3 regions of the Paenibacillus sp. MER 180 genome follow, and region 1 is predicted to be linked to each of the others. Evidence: riboswitches for the same ligand, from Rfam matches in the RefSeq annotation. Region 1 holds a riboswitch; each other region holds the start of a gene.
The links. Region 1 has a riboswitch for cyclic di-AMP ahead of M3661_RS28270 (resuscitation-promoting factor). Riboswitches for the same ligand answer to the same signal wherever they lie in the genome.
Positions count from the first base shown of each region.

Region 2: another riboswitch for cyclic di-AMP. It lies ahead of M3661_RS18115 (hypothetical protein); the one in region 1 lies ahead of M3661_RS28270 (resuscitation-promoting factor).
Region 3: another riboswitch for cyclic di-AMP. It lies ahead of M3661_RS11720 (3D domain-containing protein); the one in region 1 lies ahead of M3661_RS28270 (resuscitation-promoting factor).

Region 1 covers NZ_JAMAVT010000029.1:48,350-53,923, forward strand. Annotated here, with positions in the region: gene rsmA (16S rRNA (adenine(1518)-N(6)/adenine(1519)-N(6))-dimethyltransferase RsmA) at 1-173, opposite strand, end outside; gene rnmV (ribonuclease M5) at 179-745, opposite strand; gene M3661_RS28270 (resuscitation-promoting factor) at 912-2,039, opposite strand; cyclic di-AMP (ydaO/yuaA leader) riboswitch at 2,359-2,562, opposite strand; gene M3661_RS28275 (TatD family hydrolase) at 2,756-3,523, opposite strand; gene M3661_RS28280 (HD domain-containing protein) at 3,559-4,842, opposite strand; gene M3661_RS28285 (AbrB/MazE/SpoVT family DNA-binding domain-containing protein) at 5,150-5,404, shown strand.
Region 2 covers NZ_JAMAVT010000010.1:218,127-223,700, forward strand. Annotated here, with positions in the region: gene M3661_RS18095 (alpha-helical endospore appendage domain-containing protein) at 1-338, shown strand, start outside; gene M3661_RS18100 (hypothetical protein) at 338-643, shown strand; gene M3661_RS18105 (hypothetical protein) at 636-935, shown strand; gene M3661_RS18110 (hypothetical protein) at 1,129-1,521, opposite strand; cyclic di-AMP (ydaO/yuaA leader) riboswitch at 1,898-2,087, shown strand; gene M3661_RS18115 (hypothetical protein) at 2,158-2,565, shown strand; cyclic di-AMP (ydaO/yuaA leader) riboswitch at 2,580-2,757, shown strand; gene kdpF (K(+)-transporting ATPase subunit F) at 3,061-3,138, shown strand; gene kdpA (potassium-transporting ATPase subunit KdpA) at 3,193-4,872, shown strand; gene kdpB (potassium-transporting ATPase subunit KdpB) at 4,967-5,574, shown strand, end outside.
Region 3 covers NZ_JAMAVT010000006.1:64,061-69,634, reverse strand. Annotated here, with positions in the region: gene M3661_RS11730 (dihydroorotate dehydrogenase electron transfer subunit) at 1-696, opposite strand, end outside; gene M3661_RS11735 (dihydroorotate dehydrogenase) at 1-14, opposite strand, end outside; gene M3661_RS11725 (polysaccharide deacetylase family protein) at 1,090-2,262, shown strand; gene M3661_RS11720 (3D domain-containing protein) at 2,348-3,058, opposite strand; cyclic di-AMP (ydaO/yuaA leader) riboswitch at 3,068-3,236, opposite strand; gene M3661_RS11715 (amino acid ABC transporter ATP-binding protein) at 3,496-4,218, opposite strand; gene M3661_RS11710 (amino acid ABC transporter permease) at 4,211-4,867, opposite strand; gene M3661_RS11705 (transporter substrate-binding domain-containing protein) at 5,020-5,574, opposite strand, start outside.

The sequences.
Region 1 (5,574 bases):
ATCTCCAGGGCACCTGTCACATCATCCAGCTCTGCAGCATCCACAATACGGCGCAAAATGTTCATATCAATTAGAAAGTTCTGTCCTAAGCTTTTCTTAAATGAAAACCCATGCTTGCGTATAATGTCTTTCGTGCGATTCGGTGTTGCAATATCTATTCTCGTCTGCGTCATTCCATCTATTCTCCTTCTGCACATTGTTCCTGCTCGAATTGGTTCAGCTTCCGCAAGGCGTTCTCAAATTCCTCTCGTCCGATCTGGAACACACCGCAGCGCTTGAGCATCTGCTTCGCGTTGCAGTATCCAATGCCCAATATTTCACCTAACTGCCGTCTGCGTTCTGCAGAGCCTGCATGCGTCGTTAATCCCGCTTCGACGAGATCCGTCCACGTCAGCTCTGATGTCATGCTTGGCATCTCGGAGCGAACCTGCTCTAAGGCACGGCGAATCGCTTCTGGCTTTGCATTCTCCACACCAAGATCCCCTTTGGCTATCGCCTCATGTCTAGGCAGGAAAGCGTGTTTGCACCCAGGTACACGTTCTGCTATCGTCTTCCGAATTTTCTCCCCCGCATGATCTGGGTCCGTGAAAATAATAACCCCTCGGCGCTCTTGGGCCAATGCGATGCGTTTTATCGTTGTATCATTAATCGCCGATCCACCTGTCTCAATTGTATCCGCCTCAACGGCACGGTGAATGGCAACGGTATCATCTTTGCCTTCTACAACTATCACTTCGCGTATCAATATGCTTGCTCCTCTCACCACAAGGCTGCTTCCTAATTCCGCATCCTTCTCTTGCTCTCCATTCATAAATAAACAACAAAAGAAGAGGGTGTCCCCTCTTCTTAGCATGACATAAATCATTATTCATTACTATATCCTAATTACACATGGCTGCATACCTTGTGCGTTAGTTCGATTCCGGCTTGACTGGGCCAACCACGTATACGGTGTACCCCTTCTTGCGTCCGAATTTGCTGACCGCCTTCTTGCTGTCGAAGTATACATCGATAATTTTCCCCTTGACCGCGCCACCTGTATCTTCAGCACGTCTGAATCCAATCCCTTCGATATATACCCACCAGCCGAGCGGAATGACCTTCGGATCAACCGCGATAGTACGACCTTCTGATACTATTGCGCCAGATGCCGTCTTCGCACCAGCCGATCCCTCAGATTCCGTATACGCCGTCAGTTGAACGTTCTTCAGCACTTTTTTATAGTTAAAATCTTTGTCGCCACTGGAAACATTGTCAGAATCGTCTTCCTGCGCGTTCACTGACAGAACAGCAACTTCCGGTTCCTTCTTCGTTCCATAGGCTATCACTTGATTCACTTGTTTTGTATGAACGGATTTGTCGACCATCTGCGAATATACGAGCTTACCATCCTCGTACGTTTTCTGTACTTTCTGGACAACCAAGCCTTCTTTTCCATCTTGAACCGTCTTGGTCTTCCCCTTAAGGAGAGTAGCATCTGCCTGCTTCACCACTTGATAAGGAACCTTCACTTTACGCTCTTCCATCTTCTTGCTGACACGGACGATTCGAATATCCATGTTCTTCGAAATAGAGGCACGCTTAGAAGGGAATACCTTATCTTCAGGGTTCACTTGGATTTGCAGCGAACTCAGTGCATCATGCACCGACTTCTTCGTTGTAAATTGTGTTTCTTTCTTCCCATCCGCTGTAATTTGGATAGGCAAAGCGCGTTCAATAATAACTCGATCTCCATCAGCAATTTCTGCATCAAGCGGCTTCGATACTGCATCGTATGCCCCAAGCGCTATCGCATGCTCATCCAAAACATTGCGAAGCGTATCTAGGCGAGTTTCGACTGAACGCTCTTGTCCATCAACGAGCACAGCCACTGTCTTCTTCGTTACATTATACCAAGTCAAGACTGCTATTAATGTGATCACGATTGCTACAGCTGCAATAACGGTGATAACACGCACATTTTCATGCTTCCATCGCAATGCGAGTGACATGCTGGATGATCGGGGTTCATGGGTTTCGTTGTTCACGATCTGTCCCATTTCTCGGTCCTCCTTACATAGTCCCGCCGTCGAGTGCTCTGCATGATTCCATCTGACGCGACTATTTCAAGAATGTTTACGAGAGACTTCACTTGCCATAAACGAGCATGTAATCGTTCAAGACAATGCTGAAATCTCCGTACCAACGTTTCAGTATTGGCTGCTCCCACCTCCTATTTCTTACACCCTATGACGTCTTTATTCTCATTATTCAAAAAAAGAATGTTTGAGAGTAAACAAAAGAAGCCCTTCGTAAGAGGAGACTCTTTCGCGGCTTCCGTAATAGAAACCCAAACGTCAACAGTGTATAGGACGCGAGGAACCCTCTCTCGGTACGCTGACGAGGTTAGCTGTCGGGTTCGGGCTTGAGAGTCGCCCTATCGGAACCAACCGGCTCATGGCTCGGTCGTCCCTAATTCACCCCAAGGAATTAATCCGTGTGAATGAACATGTACTCATGTCATGTCGTTCACACTCTGGTTCCCCCGCTCTCCACTTCATGGAGATTAAGCGATACTGAATTAGTTGGAACAATATTGAATTGTGTAATAACATCTGTGAGAAATCATATCGTGTTTGCAATCTTCTTGTAAAGACAGTAGCAATTCCGTTTTTCGCGAAAAATGGTTAAAAAAATGTAACTTAATCCGTTTTTCATAATGAAATCCACTTATTTTATGGCCGATGTCTTTTTTTCACTTGTTTTTGGCCCGTTTTCACGTGATGTCAAAACATGTCATTGCATTTTGAGTCGTCATTCTGCAAAATTCTTCAAATTCCATACCTTTCAGCTCTGCTGCAACCTCTGCAACAAGACGTACATATGCAGACTCATTGCGCTTGCCTCGGAACGGATGAGGAGTTAAATAGGGGGAATCTGTCTCCACAAGCAATCGATCATTCGGAACCTTAACAAGTACTTCTTTCGGCTGTTTTGCATTTTTAAACGTAACGGGTCCTCCAAATGAAAGGTAGAAGCCCATATCCAGACACATCTTCGCTGTTTCCCAACTGCCTGAGAAGGAATGCATGATGCCCCCTACTTCGTGAGCCTTCTCCTCGCGTAAGATGCGGACTACATCTTCGTGCGCTTCACGATTATGAATAATGATTGGCATCTTCAATTCTCGCGCCAACCCAATTTGCTCGCGGAATACACGGTGCTGAACATCCTTCGGAGACGTATCCCAGTGATAGTCCAGTCCGATCTCGCCAATCGCCACAACCTTCTCATGTTCCGTAAGCTTGGCGATCCAGTCTATATCCTCCGGCTTCATCGTTATCGCATCTACCGGATGCCAGCCTACAGCTGCATAGATGAAATCATATTTCTCCGCCAACGCCATCGTTGTCGGGATCGTCTCTCGATTGAACCCGATGTTAACCATACGGGTCACCCCTTGTTCAACGGCCCGTGCGATAACCTGATCGCGATCCTCGTCAAAATTGCTGCTGTCTAAATGCGTATGAGTATCAAATAACACGTTTATGCGCTCCTTTTTCTTTCTTGCAAATCGATCTAGTAATTGCGGCGTATAAACATACGCTTTGTATCTTCCATAAGGTGATTCGAGACTTCCAGAAGCTTGTCCATTGGGAAATATATATAGTGTTTTCCACGACGAATACCGCTAATGGAACGTACAATATCCGATTTCTTGGACAGCTCCACAATTTGCTGATCCCGCCCCCACAGCATAATATGCTGCTGTGAACGGGCATCTCCCTTTCGATATACGTCATAAGGCTTGTCGAAGGGGGAATCGAACATAAGTTCATAGTTCGGATCAAGCCCAATCTGTGACCACTCTGCCCGCAATCGTTCCTGTAAATCTTCATCCATCTGTTCGACTTCAATATATTTATATAGTTTACGCTCCATGAATCGTTGGCACAAGTCAACGAGACGTCCATCCTTCTCCCTTGTCCACTGCATGAATGCGGTCTGCACAAATGCCTCATCCATTTGGACATATTGTTCCGTCGTAATCGTTCCTTCAAATAAAGCATCTAGAGGAGAGAGGAAATATTGAAAAGTATATCCACCCAAATATAATTCTTTGGCTCTTTTGAAAATTAGGCGCAGCAACATCTCCGAGCTTCGGGTTACAGGATGGAAGTAGACTTGCCAGTACATCTCATATCGAGCTAGCAAGTAATGCTCTACTGCGTGCATGCCGCTCTCTTTGACTACGATCCGATCCTTAAGCGGGCGCAGCACCCTTAGAATACGATCGATATCGAATGTACCGTAATTAACACCGGTAAAGTATGCATCCCGCAATAAATAGTCCATACGATCCGCATCAAGGGAGCCGGATACCAAATTCACGACAATCGGCCGCTCATATGTCTTGCGAATCACTGATGCCACCTTGGTTGGGAGCTGTGGATCTACTTGTCTCAGCACGCGATTGATATCGGTATCTTCTATTATAATGCGGTATGTCCAATCTTCATGAAACATATCGAAGGCCTCTTCAATGGAATGAGAGAATGGTCCATGGCCCACATCATGAAGCAGTGCAGCACATAAGGCGACCAGCCTCTCTTCTTGCGGCCAGTCCTCGTATTGGTTTCGTTCAAATTGGGAAATAATTCGCCGAGTAATCTCGTATACGCCCAGAGAATGAGAAAAGCGGCTATGCTCTGCCCCGTGGAATGTTAAATAGGAGGTTCCTAATTGACGAATGCGGCGGAGCCGCTGGAATTCCCTTGTGTTAATCAAATCCCAAATTGTTCGATCTTGAACATGCACATAATTGTGAACCGGATCCTTGAACACTTTTTCCTCTAATAACATTGAAAATCACTCCTTTCGATTCGAACCTTTTCGACATAGTCTGCCTTATTGTCGAAAAGATTTGGTTTATTCTTGTTTCTGTTTATTTTTGCATAAAAAATACCATACGAGTGTAAAAGTGTACGCTACGTCGTTAAAAACAGCTTAATATAAGCTAAAAAAAACCTAAAATCCATAAATTAGCACGCCAAGTATACATTTTTTAGGTTGACTAATTTGGGAATGGTTGGTACGATAAGAATCAGCCAAAAAGAATTTTGTCGAAATATGACATTTCATGCTAAAGCAAAGAGGAGAGCGTTGAACTATGATGAAGTCCACTGGTATCGTCCGTAAAGTAGATGAACTAGGTCGTGTCGTCATTCCGATCGAGCTTCGCCGCACCCTTGGTATCGGTGAAAAGGATGCGCTAGAAATTTACGTTGACGGAGAGCGCATCATGCTTAAGAAATATGAACCAGCATGCATCTTCTGCGGCAATGCAGAGAACGTTACATACTTTAAAGGAAAAATTGTTTGTCACGAATGTATATCAGAAATACCACAACCTGTGACAAAATAAAAAAAATAGGTTATAATAGCTCTAATCACATATGTTAATTCTAACCTTTTTATATCTTCCTTGATGCCTCCATGGTTTTGAACCCAACCATGGAGGTCTTTTTTTTGTTTTACAGCAAGGGTTTTCCCTCAATTGTCTGCATGTTTCTCTTATGATCCATTGTATCCATT
Region 2 (5,574 bases), on a different contig from region 1:
GAGAACAGTCCTATCACGGCATTCTGGAGGCTATGGCCAAGATGCAGGGCAATGTAGCGAAGATCCTAGAAGCTAAAGCAGTAGAGGCCGAAAAGATGCGCAACTGGACGTTGAATCATATGACAGAGCATTCGTTCACGAATCATCGGGAACAGATTGTCGAACCTCTTGACGTGCATGCGCAAGTGGTTGAAGTAATCGAGAGTTTGACGAAGCTGCAAGTCAGTCTGTCCCACAATATGAAGGTACTGCTCCGGCGTGAGGAATCCGAGGGTTACGGGGATAGCCTCGGAGGGGGCATGTTGAATGGAGAGTTCGGAATAGGAGACAAAATGTAATGGCTGCAGCGCACGAGGAGCAGCAGGTGCAGATTGAAATGATCAAGGCTATTGTGCAGAGCCAATCCGCATTGGCACGTATGTTGAATCAAATGGCTGACCTCACAGCACATTCAGAAGCTGCAACGAAATTGCTCAAGGACAATATTCGTCTGTTGTCCATGTATCAGCTTGCACTATGCGGCATGGTCACAGGTTTTCAGACCCGTATTCGCAAGACAGGCACAGCTGCGCCTCCATGGCTGCATCCGGATTGTCAATTCGAGGAGATGAGAGTGGAGGAGGGAGAAGTTGCAAGTGAATAAGCTGAAGCGAGCACGGAGATCCCGGCGGCAAATAGGACAGCAGAAGTTGGTTAGCGGCATTGGATCAACGGGAAGCGTAAGGAAAGCGGGCAAGCAGGTTCCGCAACGGAAATCGCAACGCCGTCTTCAGGTTGTGAAGCAGCCCGATCGTCGGCGTACAACGAAGCAATTTGCCTCAACACATTCGACTCATCATCGCATTCAGCATCCTGCATATCAAGATGGATATCGGGTGGGGTATGCGAAAGGATATGAAGATGCACATCAACTGTCCTATGCCAATCAAGCATAACGAAGTGAACAGTCTGACACTTGCATGGGCAAGAGGAGGGCTGTTTTTTAATGGCTATCGAGTGATAGGATTCGAGCAAGAAGGAACTTGAACAAGTATCACGTTTGGGTAAACGGGGTAGAACGATGCGCAGTTGTATGCCTGCGCATCGTCAGAAACTTGATTTTCGTTTACAGCTCTCTATTAATTGGTTTCAAGGGGAGAGACATAGCTTCCTGCTTGAATGTGGCTCCAGTTGTATGACGTCAAGCGTGGTTCCGCCTACCAGAGGTAGATCGAGCCACATGCGCATAACGCTTACTCCCCATGCACGAGGAATGATCGTATCCCACATGATTCCACGCTGCTGCACTTCCCATTGGGAGATCGCCTTGTGAGCTCGTAGACGGGTGCTGCCGCTATAGTTGTGTTCCGTACTGTCGAGTAGCTGTTCACGCGGTTGAAGTCGAATATAAACAAGGTCGGAAGCAAGATGAACATCCATCTCTTCTGGTTGAACGATTCTGTCTCCATGCTGCTCGTTCCATTTTCCCCAGTGTTCAGATAGCTTGTGACTTAGTAATTGTGCAAGTTCTAGGTCTTGCATATCGTGCCTCCTCTCGATGAGATGCAATATCTGCCGTGCAGATCGAAATCGATTGCAAGCAGCGTCTCAGTTGTTGTGCGTATCCTACCTTTTGGAATAGAGATTGTAAATAGAATCCAATCCAGGAAATCCAAACAAATGGTCAAACAAAGCGTTTACATACAGGTATTTATTTAAATTTCTTTGTTTTTCTCATGAAATCATCGCCGCATAAGCAAAGTTGAGAAATTGCGAGGTAATGATGCTGTAATGAGAGATAAGATGGGATTAGTTGATCACAATTGCCCGGAAATGGAGAAATTATGGTTTTCATTTCATTTACAGCAGGAGGGGGAAAGGCGTAAGATTCAGTTCAGCAACAACAACGTTATCCGTTGCGTCTCAATCGCTGAATTCCGCAGGAAGCGGAAGCGGGGGAACCAATAAAGCGAATGGAGCTGAGTGGACAGTCAGCAGCCACCGTTCGCATGGGGTGAATCCGGCACAGGATTGCTGTCCTGGCTGGTAGGGCGACTCTTCGCGCCCGAATCCGTCAGCTAACCTCGTAAGCGTACGGGAGAGGCGCGCCTGATCATATGGCGACGCACCTCTTTCTTGCAAGTAGGGCTTCGGACAGATGAACAGGAGGAACTGGATATGTACGATGCGGACCGGGTCATTACAGTGTTCGCAGGCTGTGAGACGGGGATTGAATTCATACGTCAGTTGAAAGGAGCAGGATATTCGGTGGCGGGAATTGCCCATAATGGGCGATTGGCAAAGCGATTGGAAGGTATTGGCGTTCATTCCATATGCCCAATCAATACGACGGAGCCGAAGGCATGGGCCGTCCCTCATGTCCCGATTGGCCGAATCTATGTGTTTGAACAGAGCTTTGCGCTTTCCTGCCGGCTGCTTCAAATATGCCGGCAATGGACGACGGATCCGATCACAATCGTTACGAAGCGTCATCATCCGCAGTCGATCTACCGATTGCTTGGTGCAAATTACGTCATTTATACGCAATCGGATCAAGTTTCATTTTTACTATCAGATATCATCTAATTTATCCATATAGGCAATGCTCACCGCTGAATCCCATTCATGGGAACGGGGGAACCAACGTTAGTGCGCCAGCTGTACATCTGCAGTTCGCGCAAGGGGTGAATCCGGCACAGGAATCCGTTCCTGGCTGGTAGGGCGACTCTTCGCGCCCGAATCCGTCAGCTAACCTCGTAAGCGTCCAAGGAGGCAGCCTTTATTTCGTCGTGGAACATTACGCGCACGTTTATTTAACAATGCGTGAGTGAAGCCACACGGAAAGGGTCCCTCTTTCCGTGTGGCTTTTTGTGTTGCCTGCGCGTTCCTACTGAGCGAGAAGTCTTGGTAGGAGCGGGATCGCGGCAGCATTGCCTGGAGAGATAAGAACCTTATTCAGGAGGAGGAAGGGACTATGTTTGATGCAGTCATGATGATTCTTCTCGCACTGCTTGGACTAAGCGTAATGGGCATTCTCCATTGGTGCAAGGCGGAAGTGGATGAACGGGGTGATCGCTCATGATGATCGTGTTATTCACCTTGATTACGGCGCTGTTCATTTATTTGTTATATGCCTTAGTCAAGCCGGAACGATTTTAGTTTGGGCAGAGTGATTGATGATATTTGTACATTAGAGAAGGGTGGAACGGAACAATGAGTGCAATCGAATGGATCGCCATTGGAATTACCTTATTGCTTGCCTTGGCGATAGCGCGTCCGATCGGAATATATATGGCAGGGGTGTTTGATAATAGCGGAGCTCCAAGACCGCTGGATCTTGTATTTGGTCCGATAGATCGTTTTTTATTTAAGTGTTTCGGCATTAAGGATCAATCGCAAAGCTGGAAGGCATACGCCTTTACAGCAGTTGCCACGAACGTGCTAATGATTGTGGTGACGTATGCAATATTCCGCCTTCAAGGGGTATTGCCGCTGAATCCGAATGGCATTCCTGGCATGGAACCGGGAGTAGCATTCAATACGGCGATCAGCTTCATGGCGAATACGAACTTGCAGCACTATAGCGGTGAAAGTGGACTGTCTCCGCTGTCACAAATGACGGGCATTATTTTCTTGATGTTTACGTCACCTGCTACTGCGCTTGCGGCAGTAATGGCGATTATTCGCGGTTTGACTGGCAAGCCGCTCGGCAACTTCTTGGCAGATCTTGTGCGTTCGATTACGCGCATTTTCCTGCCTATTGCGATCGTTGCCAGTGTACTGTTTATCTGGAATGGGGTTCCGCAATCCTTAAGTCCAATGGAAAGTGCAGTAACCGTTGAAGGAGCAGAGCAGCACATTCCGCTCGGCCCTGTAGGAGCCATGATGTCGATTAAGGAGCTTGGCAACAATGGCGGCGGCCACTATGGAGCGAACTCCGCACATCCATACGAGAATCCGAACGGTGTGACGAATTTAATTCATATTTTACTCATGTTGATGCTGTGCACGGGGCTGCCGTTTGCCTACAGCCGCATGGTCGGCAACAAGAAGGAAGGGCGAGTGCTGTTCGTCTCCATGGCGATCTTGTTCCTTATTATGCTCGGATCATCGCTTACGGCCGAACATATGGGCAATCCTGTGCTGAACGCAGCAGGATTAAGTGGAACAGGCAGCATGGAAGGGAAGGAAGTGCGCATTGGCGTTGTGCAATCGTCACTGTATTCGGTCGTTACGACTGCATCGGAGACGGGCGGAGTCAATAATATGCATGACACGCTGACACCACTCGGTGGCTTGATCCCGATGGCGAATATGATGCTGAATACCGTATTCGGCGGCGTCGGTGCTGGATTTATGAACGTGCTGCTGTACGTCATGATCGCCGTATTTCTATCCGGTCTCATGGTCGGACGGACACCTGAATTTTTGGGCCGCAAGCTGGAAAGTAAGGAGATGAAACTGCTGGCGGTTACCTTGCTGGTGCATCCGATATTGATTCTAGTACCGACTGCAATTGCAGTTGCTACACAGGCGGACACCCTGTCCAATCCAGGATTCCACGGATTGTCGCAAGCGTTGTATGAGTTTACGTCATCCGCGGCGAACAATGGATCCGGGTTTGAAGGGTTGGGAGATGCAACGCCGTTTTGGAACATTTCCACAGGTATTGTCATGTTCTTAGGGCGCTACGTATCGCTCGTTACGCTCCTTGCCGTAGCAGGATCGATGGCGAAGAAGCAGCCAATTCCGAACACAAGTGGTACGTTTCAGACGAATACGGCGCTGTTCGGTATCGTATTTGTCGGCACAGTACTTATTGTGGGTGCTCTGACGTTCTTCCCGGTAGTCGTGCTCGGTCCGGTCGCAGAACATCTGACGTTGTGGAAATAAGGGGGAACGGAAAATGAAGACGGAAAAACAGATGAAAACACCTGCGCCATTTGAACCGGCGCGTACGCATACACATCAAGACAAGGAACGGAGCATGTTCCAAGGCAGCTTAATGCGGGCAGCATCGATCGATGCGCTGCGGAAGTTCGATCCGCGCCAGATGGTTAAAAACCCGATGATGTTTATTTGCGAGGTTGGCTTCGTTATTACACTGCTGCTTACGTTCGTGCCGGATGCCTTTGGTTCGCCAATGCCACGTTGGTTCAACGGCGCGGTCAGCTTCATCTTATTCATTACGGTTTGGTTCGCGAACTTTGCTGAGGCTCTCGCTGAAGGTCGCGGCAAGGCACAGGCGGATTCGTTGAAGCAGGCGAAGCGGGATTTGTGGGCGAACAAGATAACCGAAGGTGGAACGGTTCGCGTATCCTCATCCGAGCTCCGTAAGGGTGATGTCGTAGTCGTTCGTGAAGGGGAGACGATTCCTGGCGATGGCGAGGTCATCTCCGGATTGGCCTCTGTGGATGAATCAGCGATTACTGGGGAGTCTGCGCCAGTATTGAAAGAAGCAGGCGGGGATTTCTGCTCGGTAACTGCTGGAACGAAGGTAATTAGTGATGAGATTCGTATTCGGATTACAAGCGATCCGGGAGAATCGTTCTTAGATCGAATGATTTCATTAGTTGAAGGCGCGCAGCGCAAGAA
Region 3 (5,574 bases), on a different contig from region 1:
GCTAAGTTCCGCATGCCATTCCACCTCCTCCGCCAAAAATACAGGTCCATCCGCACATACTTTGCGGTTGCCGTTTTTATTCTTTACTGAGCATACATAACAAGCCCCGATTCCGCAGGCCATACGTTTTTCAAAAGATACATACACCTTCGTATCCAAGCCTTCTGCTTGCAAGGCAACTGCCTTCATCATTCCCAATGGACCACACACCAGCACATTATCGTATTTACTTAAGTCCACGTCATCTAGGAAGTTGCCGTTTACACGGACAACCAACTCATTCGCGTAAGGTTCGTATGCTTCCGTTAAATAGGACTGCCCTCGAAAGCCAAGATAGATATCCGGTTTATCCAACTGCTTCGCCGTATATAATAAGGGTGCAATGCCAATACCGCCTCCGATAAGTGCAGTTCGTCCCTCCACTTGCGGGAAGCCATTGCCGAATGGCCCCTCTAGCTGGATACGGTCTCCATCACGCAGCTGTGCAATTAAAAGCGTACCCTCTCCTGCAATCTTGTACAGGAACTGGATGCTATCCTTCTCCAAATTGCAGATGCTAATTGGACGAGACAGAATAGGTGCCGTATTCCAGGCTCGCAGCATAAAGAATTGACCCATGCTTGCTTGAAATTGACCCTCCACCGTCATGAGGTAAATGCCTTCAGAGATGCGTTCGTTGGAAAGAATCGTATACACAAGTATGCTCCTTTTTTCACGAGTAAGGACAGTCTGCATCCTTCTCACGTTTATTGAGATGTGCAGATTCCTGCTCGTAAGAAAAGCCCACATTCACAACCTTATGGATTGCTGCCTATATGGCCTATGCATAAGCTTTTCTCACCTTTACACTTCTACTATGCATGTTCTGGTTGACATCCCACTGTGACCCATGTCACATTAGCGTATGAATTGTGACAATGGTTTCGCAAATTTTCAGAATATTAGCAAGAAGTTACAAGTGAACATCCTAACAATTATAGTCGATGAGATTATTTCCCTACCGTACTAGGTAAGTGGAAGGGCATATTTCTACCACCCCAAGGACATAACAAGAACATTGAACTGTTTATGGAATGGGGGAATGGCGCTATGCAACATTGTCGAATCTGCTTATCTGTACTATCCCTTTGTTTGCTCTGTATTACTGGCTGCTTCCATCGTTCGCAGGAAGCAACGCCTCCCATACCCAATCTTCCACCAAGCAAGCCAAATCAGTCGGAATCGATCCATTCATCAGCAGACAGTCTGTGGAGACAAGATCGCACTCATCCAGTACCACGTATCTTCAAGGCAGACTCTGTGAACATGCATTCCCCACATGCTAAGGAGAAGCAAGAGAATGCAGCTTCATCGGATCATCTTGAGATGCCTAAATTCACCATATCAGCTGAGCATAAAGAGCGTGATAACCAGAAAAGTCAGAAGAGACTGGAGTCGCAGCAGGCAGAGTCAGAATCTGACCAGCAGAAACAGCGTTCTTCCTCTTCGAATGAACGCCAGCACAAGTGGCAGAAATCAACCCCGTCGCAATCTGCGGCGCAAGCTTCACAATCATCCCGCTCCAGCATGCATAAGATGAAGAAACAGCATCTCACGATTGCGGAACTGCGGTTGAAGTACCCACATATCTTTAAATTGAATGCGAAGCAGCGTCATGGAGAACGACAAGTTGCGCTCACCTTCGATGACGCGCCGGATAACCGCATTACGCCGCTTGTATTGGATATATTGAAGGAGCACAATATCCGAGCCACTTTCTTTCTCGTTGGCTCTCGTGCCAAGGCTTATCCAGGACTCGTCGAGCGGATGGTGCGCGAGGGGCATGTGATCGGTAATCATTCGTACAATCATCCGTTGCTGACAAAGCTGACGCTTCCAGCTTTTGAACACCAGGTGAAGGATACTGAACGCATTATCGAGCAGTCTACCGGATATAAGCCTCGATACTTCCGTCCGCCATATGGAGAAATCAACGAAGAGCAATTGCGCTGGGCAGGAGATAATGGATACATGGTCGTCAATTGGGATGTAGATACAAACGATTGGCGTGGATTAACCGCTTCACGTATTTTGCAAAATGTGATGCGTGGGGTACGCCCAGGTTCCATCGTATTGCAGCATGCCAGCGGAAGCACACAAAATGGGTATCTGCATGGAACCGTGAAAGCACTCCCATCGATTATTCAGCAGTTAAGGGAGCGGAAATATGAATTCGTCACCCTGCCTGATCTGCTCCAAGATCAGAAGGAAAAGAAGGAATAAGAAAACAAGCCCCGCCATAATGGCGAGGCTTGTTGTTCAATTGCTATTGTAAGTATTCATCTACATCTATATATAATAGTAGATATTATTTCAACACGTATACTTTAACGTCTTGCACGCCGAATGTGTTGCCTGTCTTCTTGCTTACCGGTACAAATATGTCAACCTTTTTCCCCTTGATTGCACCGCCTGTATCCGTAGCTACAGCAACCATACCGCCTGTCGGCAAGTGTTTGAAATCATATCCCGTAATATACAATTTCGTACCAAGCGGAATCACTTTTGGATCGACCGCAACTGTACCTAGTTTCAATGCATTACCCAAAGCATCTACTGCGCCCCATTTGCCGTTTTCACTCGGATGAGCGGTATAGGCTGTTGCACGCATGCTTATCGTTTTCTTGTATGTCGCTGTACGTCCAGAGGACAATTGAACTACATTTTTAGGAGCAGCTTGTTGTACTGCTGCTTTCTGATTATTCGAAGCCGTTTTGACTGCCTGTTCGTCATTTTTTGCTACACCCAAAGCATTATTGACTGGCATCCCTTCCAATACCGACTTTTGAACAACAGGGCTTGGAAGTTCGATGGAGAGTCCACCATACAGATTTTTCGGATTAATTGTCGGGTTTGCCGACAATACGGATTCAACACTCATGTTGTAATTCTTAGCAATTGAATAGAACGTTTCTCCTTCTTTTACCGTATAGGGCTCAGCCTGTGCCGGCAAAATTTGAAGAATGGACGCAAGTCCAAGTAAAGCTGCTGTAATCGTTAGTGTAATTCTTTTACGCATATGTTTTGTTTTCCTCCTGTGCATTAGCCTGCGGGGTTAGTTGTCGGATTCGGGTCAAGGAGTTCCCCTACGCCATTCCAAGTTGCGGAATAAGCGATTCACCCCAAGGTGTTCTCATAATATCGAACACCGGTCAATAGTCCCCCGTACGGGTGTGTCGTTTCGGCTCGGATTGCATCATATCACAATTTTGTAACCTGTGCGCAGGAATATGATGGTAAGTCTCTGGAACCCGCGCCCCCCAATGGATTGAAGCTTCAAACTTTTTTTATTTCATAACAAATTTGTAATCAGAGATGACATTTTTGTAATCTTTCTGTTTCTATCATAGCACATATTTCAGATTTGTAAACGAAAACGCTTACATAATACAGCAAACAACAATAGGCACCCCCTAAGGATGCCTATTCGAACACCTATATATTTACAATACCTCTTTACAATACTCTGCTTAGAAAATCCTGCGTTCTAGCATGCTTAGGATGGTTAAATAATTGGTCTGGAGAACCTTCCTCCACAACATTGCCGCCATCCATAAACAAAATACGATCGCCCACTTCACGTGCGAAGTTCATCTCATGAGTTACGATTACCATCGTCATTCCTTCTCCGGCGAGTGATTTCATGACCTCAAGCACTTCGCCGACCATCTCTGGATCAAGCGCTGATGTCGGCTCATCGAACAGCATCACATGCGGCTGCATAGCAAGTGCTCGCGCAATCGCGATACGCTGCTTCTGTCCACCGGACAATTGTCTAGGGAATGCCTTGGCCTTATCCGCCAATCCAACCTTGCCAAGCAGCTCCATTGCTAGTTTATTTGCTTCAGCCTCTGGCACATGTTTCACCTTTATTGGAGCAAGGGTAATATTTTGCAGCACGGTCATATGGGGAAATAGGTTGAATGATTGGAATACCATCCCCATTTTTTCACGTGTTTTGTTGATGTTGTGCGACTTGTCAGTGATGCACTGATCCTCGAATCGGATATCCCCTTGTGTCGGAGTTTCCAGCAAATTAATGCAACGAAGGAGAGTACTCTTTCCGGATCCGCTAGGGCCTATGACTACAACCACTTCACCGCGATCAATAGAGACATTTACCCCTTTTAAAATCTCCAATTTATCATACGATTTATGCAAATTTTGAATTTTAATCATGCTCGCTCAACTTCCTTTCCAAACGTGCCACCACTTTCGATAAAGTGAAGGTTAGAATGAGATAGATACACGCTGCTCCAATCAGTGGTCCCATCGCTGAATAAATTTTGGCACGAACGATATTTGTCTCAAACATCAAGTCTGCAATCCCGATGGTGCTGACAATTGAAGTCTCCTTAATAATCGTAATAAATTCGTTGCCGATCGCCGGAATAACATTGCGGAACGCTTGTGGAAGTACGATCAAGCGCATCCCCATTGGTTTTGACATCCCGAGAGAACGAGCTGCTTCCAATTGACCGTGGTCGATCGATTGTATGCCGGCACGGAAGATTTCAGCCAAATACGCACCACTATTTAAGGATAGAGCAATCGCTCCAGATGTTAGTGCACTGAATTCTACGCCATACTCTGCAAGTCCATAATGAATAATGAATAATTGTACAAGCAGAGGTGTTCCACGGAACACCTCGATATAGGTGACAGCAAACCATTTAAGCGGCTTTATTTTAGACATCCGCATCAAGACAATGGCCACTCCCAATAGTAATCCGAACAGAACGGATATCGCGGATAGCAGTACGGTTATGCCAGCACCGGATACAAATCCTAATTTATTCGTCCATAACATGTCGAACCAATCGAACATGACAAACTTCCCCTTCCCTATCTATCACGACTGTTAATCTGCATTTCTTCTATATAAAGAGAAAAAGCTCCTCACTGGTTGAATTCCCACGAGGAGCGAACATATCACATCGAGATCCGTATAGACCGCATATAGATGCAATCCATCTGATCTTATTGTTCCGCCAGTTGTACCGCTTGTGTAATGAATTCATCCAGCTTGCCCTGCTGCTTCAAGCGTTCAAGCGTCTTATTCACTTCATCACGCAGTTTCACACTGCCCTTGCGTACTCCAATTACATATCCTTCACTTACTGGCTTCAATTCCACCGGCGCGACAGCGACTTCCTTGCGATTCGCAGCAAATGCCGCTGCCACAGGCTTCTCCACAACGACAGCCTCTAAACGATTCGACTCCAGTGCAAGAACGAGGTCGTTCACCTTATCCAGCATTTCCTTCTTCGCATCAGGGATTTGCTGAACGACATCCTCGAAGGTTGAGCCAAGCTGTACGCCGATCTTCATGCCCTTCAAATCTTCAGGTGACTTATACTTATCCTTGTCTGCAGCACGTACAATAACCCCTGCTTCCGCCAAGTAATAAGGTGTAGAGAATTCCATTGCATTCTCCCGCTCAGGCGTTGGATCTAGTCCCGCGATTGCGATGTCAATCTTGCCTGTCTTCAGTTCCTCAGGCAATGACGACAGTGATGTATCCTTAATCTCTAA